DNA from 4 places in the Colwellia sp. MB3u-4 genome. Region 3 is predicted to be linked to each of the others. Evidence: predicted binding sites of a transcription regulator. Region 3 holds the regulator's gene; each other region holds the start of a gene.
The links. The regulator sigma-54, encoded in region 3, starts transcription at its own class of promoters, with help from an activator protein. The targets are predictions, from matches to a motif close to GTTGGCACGNNNNTNGNNT.
Positions count from the first base shown of each region.

Region 1: glnA (glutamate--ammonia ligase) is a predicted target of sigma-54. The motif match lies at 1,590-1,608, and genes of this name have one in related genera.
Region 2: H4J61_RS05545 (DUF2726 domain-containing protein) is a predicted target of sigma-54. The motif match lies at 2,082-2,100, and genes of this name have one in related genera.
Region 4: xdp1 (exosortase-dependent surface protein XDP1) is a predicted target of sigma-54. The motif match lies at 1,843-1,861, and genes of this name have one in related genera.

Region 1 covers NZ_JACGVE010000062.1:27,999-31,215, forward strand. Annotated here, with positions in the region: gene typA (translational GTPase TypA) at 1-1,327, opposite strand, end outside; gene glnA (glutamate--ammonia ligase) at 1,673-3,079, shown strand; gene H4J61_RS02460 (DUF4124 domain-containing protein) at 3,192-3,217, shown strand, end outside.
Region 2 covers NZ_JACGVE010000074.1:11,533-14,749, reverse strand. Annotated here, with positions in the region: gene H4J61_RS05555 (cobalamin biosynthesis protein) at 1-394, opposite strand, end outside; gene mtnN (5'-methylthioadenosine/S-adenosylhomocysteine nucleosidase) at 394-1,104, opposite strand; gene H4J61_RS05545 (DUF2726 domain-containing protein) at 1,365-2,030, opposite strand; gene H4J61_RS05540 (dUTP diphosphatase) at 2,213-2,845, opposite strand; gene H4J61_RS05535 (DUF2956 family protein) at 3,011-3,217, shown strand, end outside.
Region 3 covers NZ_JACGVE010000068.1:22,508-25,724, forward strand. Annotated here, with positions in the region: gene rapZ (RNase adapter RapZ) at 1-386, opposite strand, end outside; gene ptsN (PTS IIA-like nitrogen regulatory protein PtsN) at 393-851, opposite strand; gene hpf (ribosome hibernation promoting factor) at 881-1,168, opposite strand; gene H4J61_RS03830 (RNA polymerase factor sigma-54) at 1,205-2,710, opposite strand; gene lptB (LPS export ABC transporter ATP-binding protein) at 2,762-3,217, opposite strand, start outside.
Region 4 covers NZ_JACGVE010000088.1:219,934-223,150, forward strand. Annotated here, with positions in the region: gene H4J61_RS15180 (tetratricopeptide repeat protein) at 1-850, opposite strand, end outside; gene xdp1 (exosortase-dependent surface protein XDP1) at 977-1,780, opposite strand; gene H4J61_RS15190 (hypothetical protein) at 2,014-2,829, shown strand; gene H4J61_RS15195 (ABC transporter ATP-binding protein) at 2,826-3,217, shown strand, end outside.

The sequences.
Region 1 (3,217 bases), on a different contig from region 3:
TGATGAAGTCCATACGAATACGGCCGGTTCCATCAGGTGCCATATCAGTTAATTCAGCTTTACGAACACCCATTCTTTCCATGATAGGTCCTTGATGTTGCTCTTCAACATCAATAGTTACGTTCTCGTAAGGTTCTTGTGTTACACCATCAATTTCACGAATAATAACTTCAGGACGTGATACCGCTAATTCAAAACCTTCACGACGCATGTTTTCAATTAAAATGCCTAGGTGAAGTTCACCACGGCCCGACACTTTAAATTTATCAGCATCAGGTAATTCCTCAACACGTAAAGCAACGTTATGAACAAGCTCTTTTTCTAAGCGATCTTTGATGTTACGTGAAGTAACATATTTACCTTCTTTACCACAAAATGGTGAGGTATTTACTTGGAACGTCATATTGATAGTAGGTTCATCAACAGATAACGCTGGTAAACCTTCAACTGCTGTTGGACAACAAACAGTATCAGATATTTTTAATTCGCCTAAGCCAGTAAGTGCAATAATGTCACCAGCAAAACCTTCTTCGATATCCAGTCTTTCTAAGCCTAAGTAACCAAACACTTTACCTACTTTAGCGTTATGAACTTTGCCAGTCGCTAATTTAATAGTCACTTGTTGATTCGGCTTAACTGAACCACGTGTAACACGGCCAACGCCAATTACACCTAAGTAAGAGCTGTAATCAAGTTGAGAAATTTGCATTTGGAACGGAGCTTCAGGATCCGCGATTGGTGCTGGCACTTCTTTAAGAATAGTATCAAATAAAGGAGTCATGTCGGTACCAGTTGCGCCTTCTTCAAGCGTGGCCCAACCATTGATTGCTGAAGCGTAAACAACTTTAAAGTCAAGTTGTTCGTCAGTTGCACCAAGGTTATCAAATAATTCAAAAACTTGATCCATAACCCAATCAGGGCGAGAACCAGGCTTATCAACTTTGTTAATAACAAGAATTGGCTTTAAACCTTGAGCAAACGCTTTTTTCGTAACGAAACGCGTTTGTGGCATAGGGCCTTCTTGTGCATCAACTATCAGTAAAACTGAATCTACCATTGACATTACACGTTCAACTTCACCACCAAAATCAGCATGGCCAGGAGTATCTACGATGTTTACACGGTAGCCATTCCAGTTAATAGCCGTGTTTTTAGCTAAGATTGTGATACCACGTTCTTTTTCGATATCATTTGAGTCCATTGTACGTTCTTCTAGACCGCCTCGGGCGTCTAGCGTACCTGACTGTTCTAATAATTTATCAACTAAAGTGGTTTTTCCGTGGTCAACGTGAGCAATAATTGCTACATTTCTTAATTTATCTAACACAGGCGTTACTCGCTGTTACTTTCGTTTATTGCTACTTTAAGCAAATTAACGAATAGGGCTACAATTGGGCGCATATTATACAGTACAAGTCTCAGCAAATACACCGCAATAGAAAAATATAACCAACAAAATATTATTCAGTTGTTATACTGCCGATGATCAGATCAGAGTATACGCACCAAAATACAGCAAACAACGCACTGCAATGGTGCAGATTAAATTAATAAAAAACATAAAAATCATATATTTCAATGACTTTAGCTTTGGCACAGTATTCGCTTAAGCACAAGTAATAGAGAATTAAGTTTTTGAGCATTTAAGCACTAACTACACTGGAGACATTCAATGTCAAACGCAGTTTTAGATCTAATTAAAGAACATGACGTCAAATTTGTTGATTTACGCTTTACTGATAGCAAGGGTAAAGAGCAACACATTTCAATTCCTCATCATCAAGTAACAGAAGATTTTTTTGAAGACGGCAAAATGTTTGATGGGTCTTCAATTCAAGGTTGGAAAGGTATTAACGAATCAGACATGGTGATGATGCCTATTGCTGAATCTGCAGTACTTGACCCTTTTACTGAAGCAGTTACCTTGAATGTTCGTTGTGACATCCTTGAACCTACAACAATGCAAGGCTATAGCCGTGATCCTCGTTCAGTGGCAAAACGCGCTGAAGATTACATGCGTAGTACCGGCATTGCAGATAACGTTTTAATTGGTCCAGAGCCAGAGTTTTTTGTTTTTGATGATGTTCGTTTCCACACAGACATGAGTGGTTCATTTTATAAAATAGATGATAAAGAAGCGTCTTGGAATTCGGGTACAGAATACGAAGAAGGCAATATGGGACATCGTCCTGGTGTAAAAGGCGGTTATTTTCCTACATCACCAGTTGATTCATCACAAGATCTTCGTTCAGCCATGTGTTTAGTGATGGAAGAAATGGGCTTAGTGGTTGAAGCGCATCACCATGAAGTAGCGACTGCAGGTCAAAACGAAATCGCTTGTCGCTTTAATACTATGGTATTAAAAGCCGATGAAGTGCAAATATATAAATATGTTGTTCACAACGTTGCACACGCTTACGGTAAAACAGCAACTTTCATGCCTAAGCCATTAGTAGGTGATAACGGTTCAGGTATGCATGTTCATCAATCTCTTGCTAAAGACGGTGTTAACTTATTTGCTGGTGATAAATACGGCGGATTATCTGAAATGGCACTTTACTATGTTGGTGGTATCATCAAGCATGCTAAAGCACTAAATGCTTTTACTAACGCCTCTACTAACTCATACAAGCGCCTTGTACCTGGTTTTGAAGCACCTGTAATGCTAGCTTACTCAGCACGTAACCGTTCTGCATCTATTCGCATTCCAATTGTACCATCACCAAAAGCCATGCGAATCGAAGTGCGTTTCCCTGATCCAACAATGAACCCTTACTTAGGCTTCTCAGCTATGTTGATGGCTGGTCTTGATGGTATTAAAAACAAAATTCACCCTGGCGATGCCATGGATAAAGATCTATATGACTTACCTGCAGAAGAAGCAGCAGAAATTCCACAAGTAGCCACTTCGTTAACTGAAGCATTAGATGCCTTAGAAAATGACATGGACTTCTTAACTGAAGGTGGTGTTATGGATAAAGACATGATCGACGCCTACATAGGTATCAAACGTGGCGAAGTAGAATTATTGAACTTAACAACTCACCCAGTTGAATTTGATATGTACTACAGCGTATAACGTTACAAATAGATAGATAAGTAAAAAGCTCACTTCGGTGAGCTTTTTTTGTGGTAAATTTGATATTATTTGGATAGATTAAGCTTGAACATTTTTAAAAAGGATATTATTTTTGATTCATACTGCACGTTTTTTCAT
Region 2 (3,217 bases), on a different contig from region 3:
TTTTTTGTTTTGCTTGGTAATGGTTATTGGCAACTAACTCTCGTGCCACCCCTTTGCAGGTTTTAGTTAACCCGAAGCTGCCTAATGCAAAGTAAAGTAATAACGCCTGCCAAAGCCAAGGCACTTCAATAAACATTTCAAATAGCGATAAAATCGTCATTAATGGCACTAAAGTTACTAAAATAGCGATTAAGCCTGAAATTTTTTGTTGGCGTGGAGTACTACTTTGTTGATTCACTTTGTCGGCAAGGCGCTGACAGTAAAAATTGAAAAAAGCTAACGGTTGCTGAGTAACAAACTGACTGATCAATGCTTTTAACGCTATGAGCAATAATAGCGTTATAGCGGCAGAATACAGCTCTGAGCTGGTTAGTATATTACTCAGGTTTGCCATTAGTTTAGTGTTGTACCTTTTAACGCATCTAACATGCTAATGACTAACTTAGAAGAATTAATCGATGCGGTTTCTAGGTAAGCTTCAAACGAGCTTGGCGACTCTTTGCCGGCAATATCAGACATTGAGCGAATCACCACAAAAGGAATATTAAACTGATGGCAGGTATGTGCAATAGCAGCTCCTTCCATTTCCACTGCCGCCATAGTGGGGAAATTAGCTCTAGCTTTGGCAATGTCTTCATCTTTAGTCATAAAGGTATCACCTGTGGTGATTAAGCCAACCAAAGTTTGCACATTATCAAGTGAGCTTATACCCACTTTTGCCGCGGCAACAAGTTCAGGGTGGGGAATATAGGCCGGTGGGTTAGCCGGTAATTGACCTATTTCATAACCGAAAGCGGTCACGTCAACATCGTGGTAACGCAGTTCTGAGCTGATGACAATATCGCCCACTTTAAGTGCATGGTCAAAACCACCAGCAGAGCCGGTATTAACCACGTAATCGGGCTGAAATTTATCAATAAGTATCGCGGTTGCTAAGGCGGCCGCTACTTTGCCAATACCTGATTGCACAATAACCACGTCAGAGCCATTTAACTGCCCTTGATAAAAGGTGTATCCAGCATGCGTGGATGTTTGGCCATTGACTAACTTTGCTTTTAAAATTGCAACTTCTGGCTCCATTGCGCCTATAATGCCTGCTTTCATTAACTTTTATCCTGTAAAAATTTTAGCGAATAGATTTCGCCAAGGTTTATGGGCGGATTATAGCGCGACTTGCGTATAAAATCTTTTAACAATATTTGAAAATAGCATAGCGCTTATCAAGTCTTGCGCCTTCAGCTGATTGCTTCGCTTAACGCTGAAATCAGCGCTTTCAGTGGAGCGGGTATTTATCAACAAAAAAGCAGACAACAATGTCTGCTTTAGCTTTTATTTGGCACCTGATACCCAGGCAATAAATAAACTTAGTGAGGTAATGCTGCTACTTGAGCAGAAGAAACCTGTCTAGCCATAGCGGGCGTATCTTTTGCCAACATTGCTTGCGCGGCTGAAGAGGTGAATACACCGGATGGTTTTGGACGAGCTTTCACTAAAGGCGCAGGAATAATTCGACCTTTGACTTTTGGTGCCTGTGTAGGTGCATTATTACCTAATATCCGGCTATTAATACAGCTGCGAATTTCATCGATAGTGTAATTGGCTTTCACTTTTATACGAATATGTGGAATGGCTGCTGCTTCAAGTGTACCGCTAACAAACCAGTCTTTTTTAATCTTGTAGCCTTTACCTTGGGTGTCAACTAAATCAATGACGCCGAGTAATTTCATGCTATCGCGTTCACAAATAACAAAATCTAAATATTTGCTATTAGCATTATTTGTTGCTGTTTGGCCTGCTCGATTTGATACGCCATTGCGAATGCTAACAATATCGGCAAGTTTAACGCGATTAATAATGCGATACCTTGAGCCCATTGCTTGCTCAACCAGGTTTTGAAAGTTTTTTTCTGCGGGCGTAAACAGGGCAGTTTTACGATCGAAAGGAAAGGGAAAACTATTATCGTTTAAGCGGCTAACAAGCACACCAACAATAACAATTAGGCTGATCATGGCAAATAGAATGAGTTCCATATACATCTCCGGCAGTTCAATTTTTTGACGTTTATCTTAGTTAGCTAGATAAAGCAAAAAATGAGCCAGAGATGGTGTTATCTGCTGAGTAGTGCATTAATAAAATTAACTACAGTTAAAGTGGCAAGCAACTCACTGATTTACAGTGTTTTATTTTAATTTCTTCACTTATGTTACTTGTACTACTTTGGGTACTTAGCTTCTAATGCGACATAAAGTTGTTGCTGGAAATCAACCGCGCTGGCGTCTAGGGTATTAACTAAGTTTGCTAACACTTCGTTATCTTCACCACCAGGCCAAATTTTAATATAGCTACCTTCTTTATAACCGTGATCTTGACGGAAGAAATTCAAGGTGTTTTTACCCACATATTGGCGAAACAGCTCGTTTAAATCCATCGACATTAAGCGCATGCAGTCCGCCAATGCTAAGGCATCAAAGGCTTTATCACTAAGGGCTTTCGATGCCAAGGCTTCTAAAGCAACTTTGAAATCTTGCTCGCCACTGTTTTGGCCTAATTCAGTGGCTAAGGTCTGGCTAATGTCTTCAATTGAGTCGCCAGTCATTAAGCGTAAACTTAAGCCAAAATGAAAAATATCAACCAGTTCTAATTGTACTTGTGCAATGTCAATTTCTTGGTGTTTCCACCACTTCCAACCATGGTGATCTAGCATTTCTGCACATTCAACCCAAATGGCACGATACCATTCATAATTGTTATCTCGCCAGGTTTCGCTAACCCGTGAATTCATCGCATCTTGCATTGATAACATTTGTGTAATTTGGTTTTTTGCGGTGCTAAGTGAATCGCTCATGCTTGTCTCTATATTATAGGTATTAATCAAATTAGTTGCCGATAGTTTACCGCAGCAACCATAAACTAATACGCTTTGTGGTTAAAGTATTGTGTTAATAATGGCATTATACAATCATTAGATAATGATTAAAAATAATTAAGGAGTCTAACTTTGACAGCTCAAGTGACAACAAAAGTGTCCAACGAAGTACAAAATGAAGCCTTACGTGTTGCTAAAGGCACGCAAAAAAAAGCACAAACCAAAGAGCAAACAAAATTGATTGCTCAGGGCATTGAAAAAGGCATCAGTGAATATAAGAAGCAACAAAAAGTTAAGGGCCGCGAGCGCGACAAGCAACGTAAAAAAACAGTCGCAGCGAAAGCGAATGAA
Region 3 (3,217 bases):
CGACTGGAAATGGGCTCAAGTAATTTTTTCTCCAAGGCAATGGCTTGGTCTAGCGCAATATTTTGCTTGATCAACGGATGTAAACGTCGCGTTTCACTGAACCGGCGAATAAGGTCACTATCATCAGCATCTAAATACAGTATGCTCAATTCTACTGCATTGGGCAGGTATTCAATAATTTCGGGTACGTCGTTAGGATCGGCTGGCAGGTTACGAACATCGAGACTTACGGCAACATTTTCATAATCATTAATCACCGTATGGGTAAGTGCGGGTAACAAGTTGACAGGGATATTATCAACACAATAATAACCTAAATCCTCTAAAACACGCAGTGCAACACTTTTCCCTGAGCCTGAACGGCCACTTACAATAATTAATTTCATCCGTGTTTAACTCGCTTGTTGTATTAACTGAAACAGTTCTTGATTACTTTGGCATTTACGCACTTGCTTGCAAAATTGCTTGTTACGAAAAATTTTTGCGATACTTTGCAGCGTACTCAAGTGGCTCTGGCATTCTTCTTCAGGAACAAATAAGGCGATAAAAATATCAACGGGACGATGATCAACAGCGTCAAAATTAATCGCTTGTTCTGTGGTAATAACCACGGCAATAGGTTTCGTAGGCGTAGCATTTTCTAAACGGCCATGAGGTATAGCAATGCCATTACCTATGCCCGTTGAGCCCAATCTTTCACGCTTAACTAAACTTTCTAAAAGCTGAAAAGTATCATGGCTGTCGAGTTTATCGGCGGCCAAGCGACTTAAATATTCTAATATACGTTTTTTACTGGCACCCGGTGCTGCACAAATAGTGCAGTCCGGGGTTAAGATGTCTTGCAACTTCATAAACTTCTAAGACCTATAGCGAAATGGCGCTAATGTTTGTTGATTTTGCCTTTATATTTCAAGATTTGGCGATCTAGCTTGTCAATTAATGCATCAATCGATGCATACATGTCACTATGTTGTGCCTTAGCATGAACTTCAGTGCCACTTAAGTGCACCGTTGATTCGGCAATCTGATTCTGTTTTTCTACCGTTAATACTACATGTACATTATTGATATGATCAAAGTGACGCTCTAGTTTTTCAAACTTGCCATTGACATAATCACGTAATGAATCGGTAACATCGACATGGTGTCCAGTAAGATTAATTTGCATATATTTCAATCCTCTTTATTGGCTGAATAAAACTGCCTACAATAGGCTTTTACGTTGATTTGATGGCGGTATAGAAAGTGACTCTCGATATTTGGCAATGGTACGCCTTGCCACTTGTATACCTTGTTCTGCTAAAATATCTGCCATTTTACTGTCGCTGAGTGGTTTTGCAGGTACTTCGGCAGCCACTAGCTTTTTAATTAATTCACGAATAGCCGTTGATGAACATTCGCCGCCGTTTTCAGTACTTACGTGGCTAGAAAAAAAGTACTTAAGCTCAAAAATCCCTCTAGGTGTGTGCATATATTTTTGCGTGGTCACACGAGAAATGGTTGATTCATGCATATCTACGGCTTCGGCAATATCGTTCAATACCATAGGGCGCATTGACTCAGGTCCGTGTTCAAAAAAGCCTTGTTGGCGTTGCACAATACAATTTGAAACCTTTAAAAGTGTTTCGTTACGGCTTTCTAAGCTTTTAATAAACCATTTTGCTTCTTGCAAGTTAGAGCGAATAAATTGATTATCAGTAGATGACTTCATTGAACGAGACATAGCGGCGTATTGCTGATTAACCGATAGTTTAGGGGCAGTGTCAGGATTGAGCTCTACTGTCCAGCGGCCGTTTTTCTTTTCAACAGACACGTCTGGGATAACATATTGTTCTTCACTTTTGATGACGCTATCACCTGGACGGGGATCTAAGCTTTGTATTAGGCGAATAACTTCGCGTAATTGCTCTTCTTTCAAGCGTAATTTACGCATCAATTGACGATAATCGCGATTACCGAGCAAGTCAATATACTCGCTGACAGCGATTTTGCTTTCCGCTAACCAAGGGGTATCTTTAGCAAATTGATTGAGCTGAATACGCAAGCACTCTGGAATTGAACGGGCAGCAACACCAATGGGGTCAAATACGTTAATACGCTTTAACACCACTTCAATTTCATCAAGTTCTACACCATCAATACCGACACTCTCTAAGATCTCTTCGGCTGAAACGGTTAAATAACCTGCTTCATCTATGGCTTCAATAATGGCAATGGCAATGGTTCTATCAGTGTCAGTAAAGGGCGTTAGTTCCATTTGCCAAATTAGATGGTCTTGTAATGAGTCTTTCGTTTCACCTTGATAAGTATAATCTTCTGAGGCATGACCAACACCGCCACTACTAACACCAGCACTGAAGTTATCATCCCATGTGCTATCGCTGTTGAGTTCTTCGGGGATGTCTGTTTTTGCTAAACCTTCAGAGGAGCTAATTTCGTCTATCGAGGGAGTGGAGTCTTCGCTGCCATCAGAGGATGCTGCTGAGTTTTCGCCTACCGTTACCGAATATCCTGCTTCTAAATGGTCAGGGGTACTTTCTGAATTGTTATCGTGCGTTTCGTCAACTTCAAGCAAAGGATTACTTTCAAGTGCTTCTTGAATCTCTAGTTGAAGATCCAAAGTTGATAATTGCAACAGTTTGATCGCCTGCTGCAATTGCGGGGTCATCGTTAACTGTTGTCCGATACGGAGTTGCAGAGTAGGACGCATTTACGTTTTCTTTTCCCTATTCAAATTCATTAATTCAATTGGTTTTATTCACTATAGCGTGAATTGTTCACCAAGGTATACATCTCTTACATGTTGATTTGCAAGAATTTGCTTTGAATTACCTTCAGCGATAAGTTCGCCATGACTAACGATGTAGGCATGCTCACAAACATCAAGTGTTTCTCGCACATTGTGATCTGTGATCAATATACCTATGCCACGATCTTTTAAGTGTAGGATAATTTTTTTTATATCACCTACTGAAATCGGGTCAACACCGGCAAAGGGTTCATCCAGTAATATAAATTTAGGATCTGCAGCTAATGCCCGGGCTATTTCAACTCGTCGGCGCTCACCGCCAGATAAACTCATGCCTAAGTTATCTTTTATATGGCCTATGTTGAACTCTTCTAATAAATGTTCAAGTTTTTCTTGTCGGTCAACATCACTAAGTGATTTACGTGTTTGTAAAATGGCCATGATGTTGTCATGTACCGATAACTTACG
Region 4 (3,217 bases), on a different contig from region 3:
CGTCTAAAATTAAGCGAGACTCTGCTTCTTGATGGTTATTTGATAGCAGTCGGCTTTTTAGTAAGAGTGCGAAGGGGTCTTCAGGGCTATTTTTTAGCACTAAATTAATAATGCTTAAGGCATCATTTATACGATTTTCACCGGTATATACATTAGCAAGTGTACGTTGAATAAAGGGGTCTAATGGCGCAAGCTGATAGGCTTTTTCCAATGCGATTAAGGCCTGCTTATATTCAAATTTGGCTATGTGTAATTGCCCTTGCAAATACCAACCTTTTGCATCTTCAGGAAATAAAGATAACAGGTGGGTTATTTTTTCATTTGCTTGGAGGTGTTTTTTTTGCGCTAAAAAATGAGTGGAGAGGCTTTGTAGTACCTTAATGTTATCTGGCGCTATCACATAGGCTTGTTGTACATATAAGTTGGTTTTTTCTATTTCGCCTAAAGCACTATAGGCATTAGCAGCTAATAATAACCATTGTAAGTGGTTGTTGTTATCTAACTTTCCTAAATCGTTTAATGCAACCACTTGTTGGTATTGTTTAGATAACATCAATGCGTTAGCTAATTCATTTAATATTAAATTGATGTCGGCACCATTGCTTAACGCTTCTTGATATAAGCTTGCGCTGTCAGTGTAATGATGCTTTTGTAGTAGTATTTTTGCCATTAATAATTGGCTGGGTAAGTCATCAGGCGTATTTTTTAAAGCATTTTTTAGATGTATATAAGCCGCTTCTATTTCACTGGCATTAAATGCGATGTGGGCTTTTTCATAGTCATAACTGGCATAACTTGCATAACTAAAAGGAATGACCATCATTGACAATATTAAAACGGTATAGCGCATAGTACCTCGGGTTTCTTTAAAAGTAGTGTTGATATTGAAAATTTTATAATAGAATTTTTAGTAAAAATAATACGCGAGCAGAAATGAAAAAAAGATGGTCAAAGCCATCTTTTTTATTGATCAGGGTTAAGTGCGGCGTTTACCAAAACGCACTAAGCAGATTAACGCGATTAAAAACATGACTATCGTATTAGGCTCAGGTACTTGCGCTGGATCACTAGCTGATTTGCTGAAAGAAACACCAGATAGCTTCATTCCATCATTACCTTCCCATGCGGCATTACCACCAAATACAGAATTTAATGCGCCAATTAACCACATAGTTGAATACTGGTCCTGAGTATTACCATGAAAATTTGAGTAATAACCACTAGCATTTTCGACTTGAGCATAATCTGACTTTAGGGTATGGCCACTTGCTAAGCCAGCCCAAGTTTTGTTATTTAAACTGTTAAAATTAGTCAACACTGAATTATCTAACGCTGCTACACTGACTTGGGTTTGGCTTGCACTTTTTGCTATCCAGCTATAGCTTGCACTGACTAATGATACTGCTTCAGAAAAAGACAATAGAAAGAAGTCATAGTCTTTATAACCACAAGTACCAAAATTATCTGCAGAATGGCTGTATGTATTGCAGTAACCACCATGTTGTTCGTCTTGATTTTGCATAGACCAACCACCATTAAATTTATCAAAATCTACAGCGCGTTTAATTGCACTGTCTTGACTACGATCGGTTGATAAATTAGCGGTATCAGACCAGCCAGAGACATTAATAGTTACGCCATCGACGTTAACATCAAACTGATTAAAGTTACTTCTTGTTTCATTTACGTGACCAAAACCTGCGGTTGTGGTACTTGCTAATGCAGACCCAGAGAGTAATAACAATCCTGCCATCATTAGCCTTGTGAACGAATACCTCATTAATCTACTCCTATAATTCTTTATTAAATGTATATTAATATTTTCGACATATACAACGCGTTAAGCAAAAAGCAGGCCGATATACTTTGTTCTTTACTTACAGTTAGTTATGTTTATGTTTTTTTTGAACTGTAAAAAAAGCTGACAATATTTTAAGGTATTTATACTAATGACTCGCATTTCACTGCTTTTAACTTTAATCTATTAAAAAATAACAGTTATTATGGTGTGATGTGAAGATAAGTTGCTCGAGAATTTGGTGCTTAGTTACTTTTGAACTTTTACGTTTGTTTACCACTAAGCGTGGCTTATTGGCGTTATCAGCCTTTGCCACAATCTGGTTTATTATCTTGTATTATTTTGTTGGCTCTGCGTCTTCAATGGTTATTTCGCCTTCATTTGAAAGCATGGCGTCGCAACTGTTTGGTGCTCTGGGACTAACGGCACTGTTAGATTGGCCGGTCGCTGAATACGCTATTTATTGGTTGGTGGCGGTATATTTTTTCCCAAGCTTTGCTTTATTGGTCTGTAGCGATCAGTTTTGTTCAGATAAGCATCGTGGCACATTAAGGTTTATCACCCTAAGAACAACCCGAGCCGAGTTAGTATTAGGGCGTTATTTAGGTCAGCTGCTTATTATAGCGATATTAATATTGCTGACCTCAATAGCGACAACTGTATTAGCCAGTGTGCGAGATGTAACACTTTTATCGGCCAGCCTACAGATAGGTGCTAAATTATCTTTAGAATTATTAATTGTTGTTATGCCGTTTATTGCCTTAATGGCATTGCTTAATAACTTGGTTAATTCAGCGCGACTGGCGATAGTTGCCGCCACATTATTTTTTGCTTTAGGCCCCTTGGTGCTTGCTTTTATTCAATATCAATTTGGCCAAGTTTTTTATCTAAACTGGCTGTTTCCAGGTGAGCAAATAAGCAGTATTTTATCGCAAAATAACATGGTAACTAGCCAATATTTATTACCTTTAATACAGACCACTTTGTTATTAATGACCAGCCATTTCCTGATGAAGAGGGCATCACTATGAGTTTAATTATCGATGTTCAACAAGTCACGAAACGATATGGAGATAAAACAGCCCTAAACAAGGTTGAGTTTTCCTTAGAAAAAGGTGCGCCAGTGGCTTTAGTGGGCCCTAATGGTGCAGGTAAAACCACTTTGTTCAGCTTGTTATGTGGCTATATTCAGCCATCATCAGGCAAGATTAGTATATTAGGACATGCCCCTGGAAATTCAGCGCTGTTTGGGCGTTTGTCAGCCTTGCCCCAAGATGCCCAATTAGACCCTAGGTTTACGATTGCGATGCAATTAAACTTTTATGCTCGCTTACAAGGTATGAGCAACAAGTTGGCTAAAAAAGATACGGCTAGGGTTTTAGACATGGTAGGTTTGTCGGATGCATTAACTAGCCTACC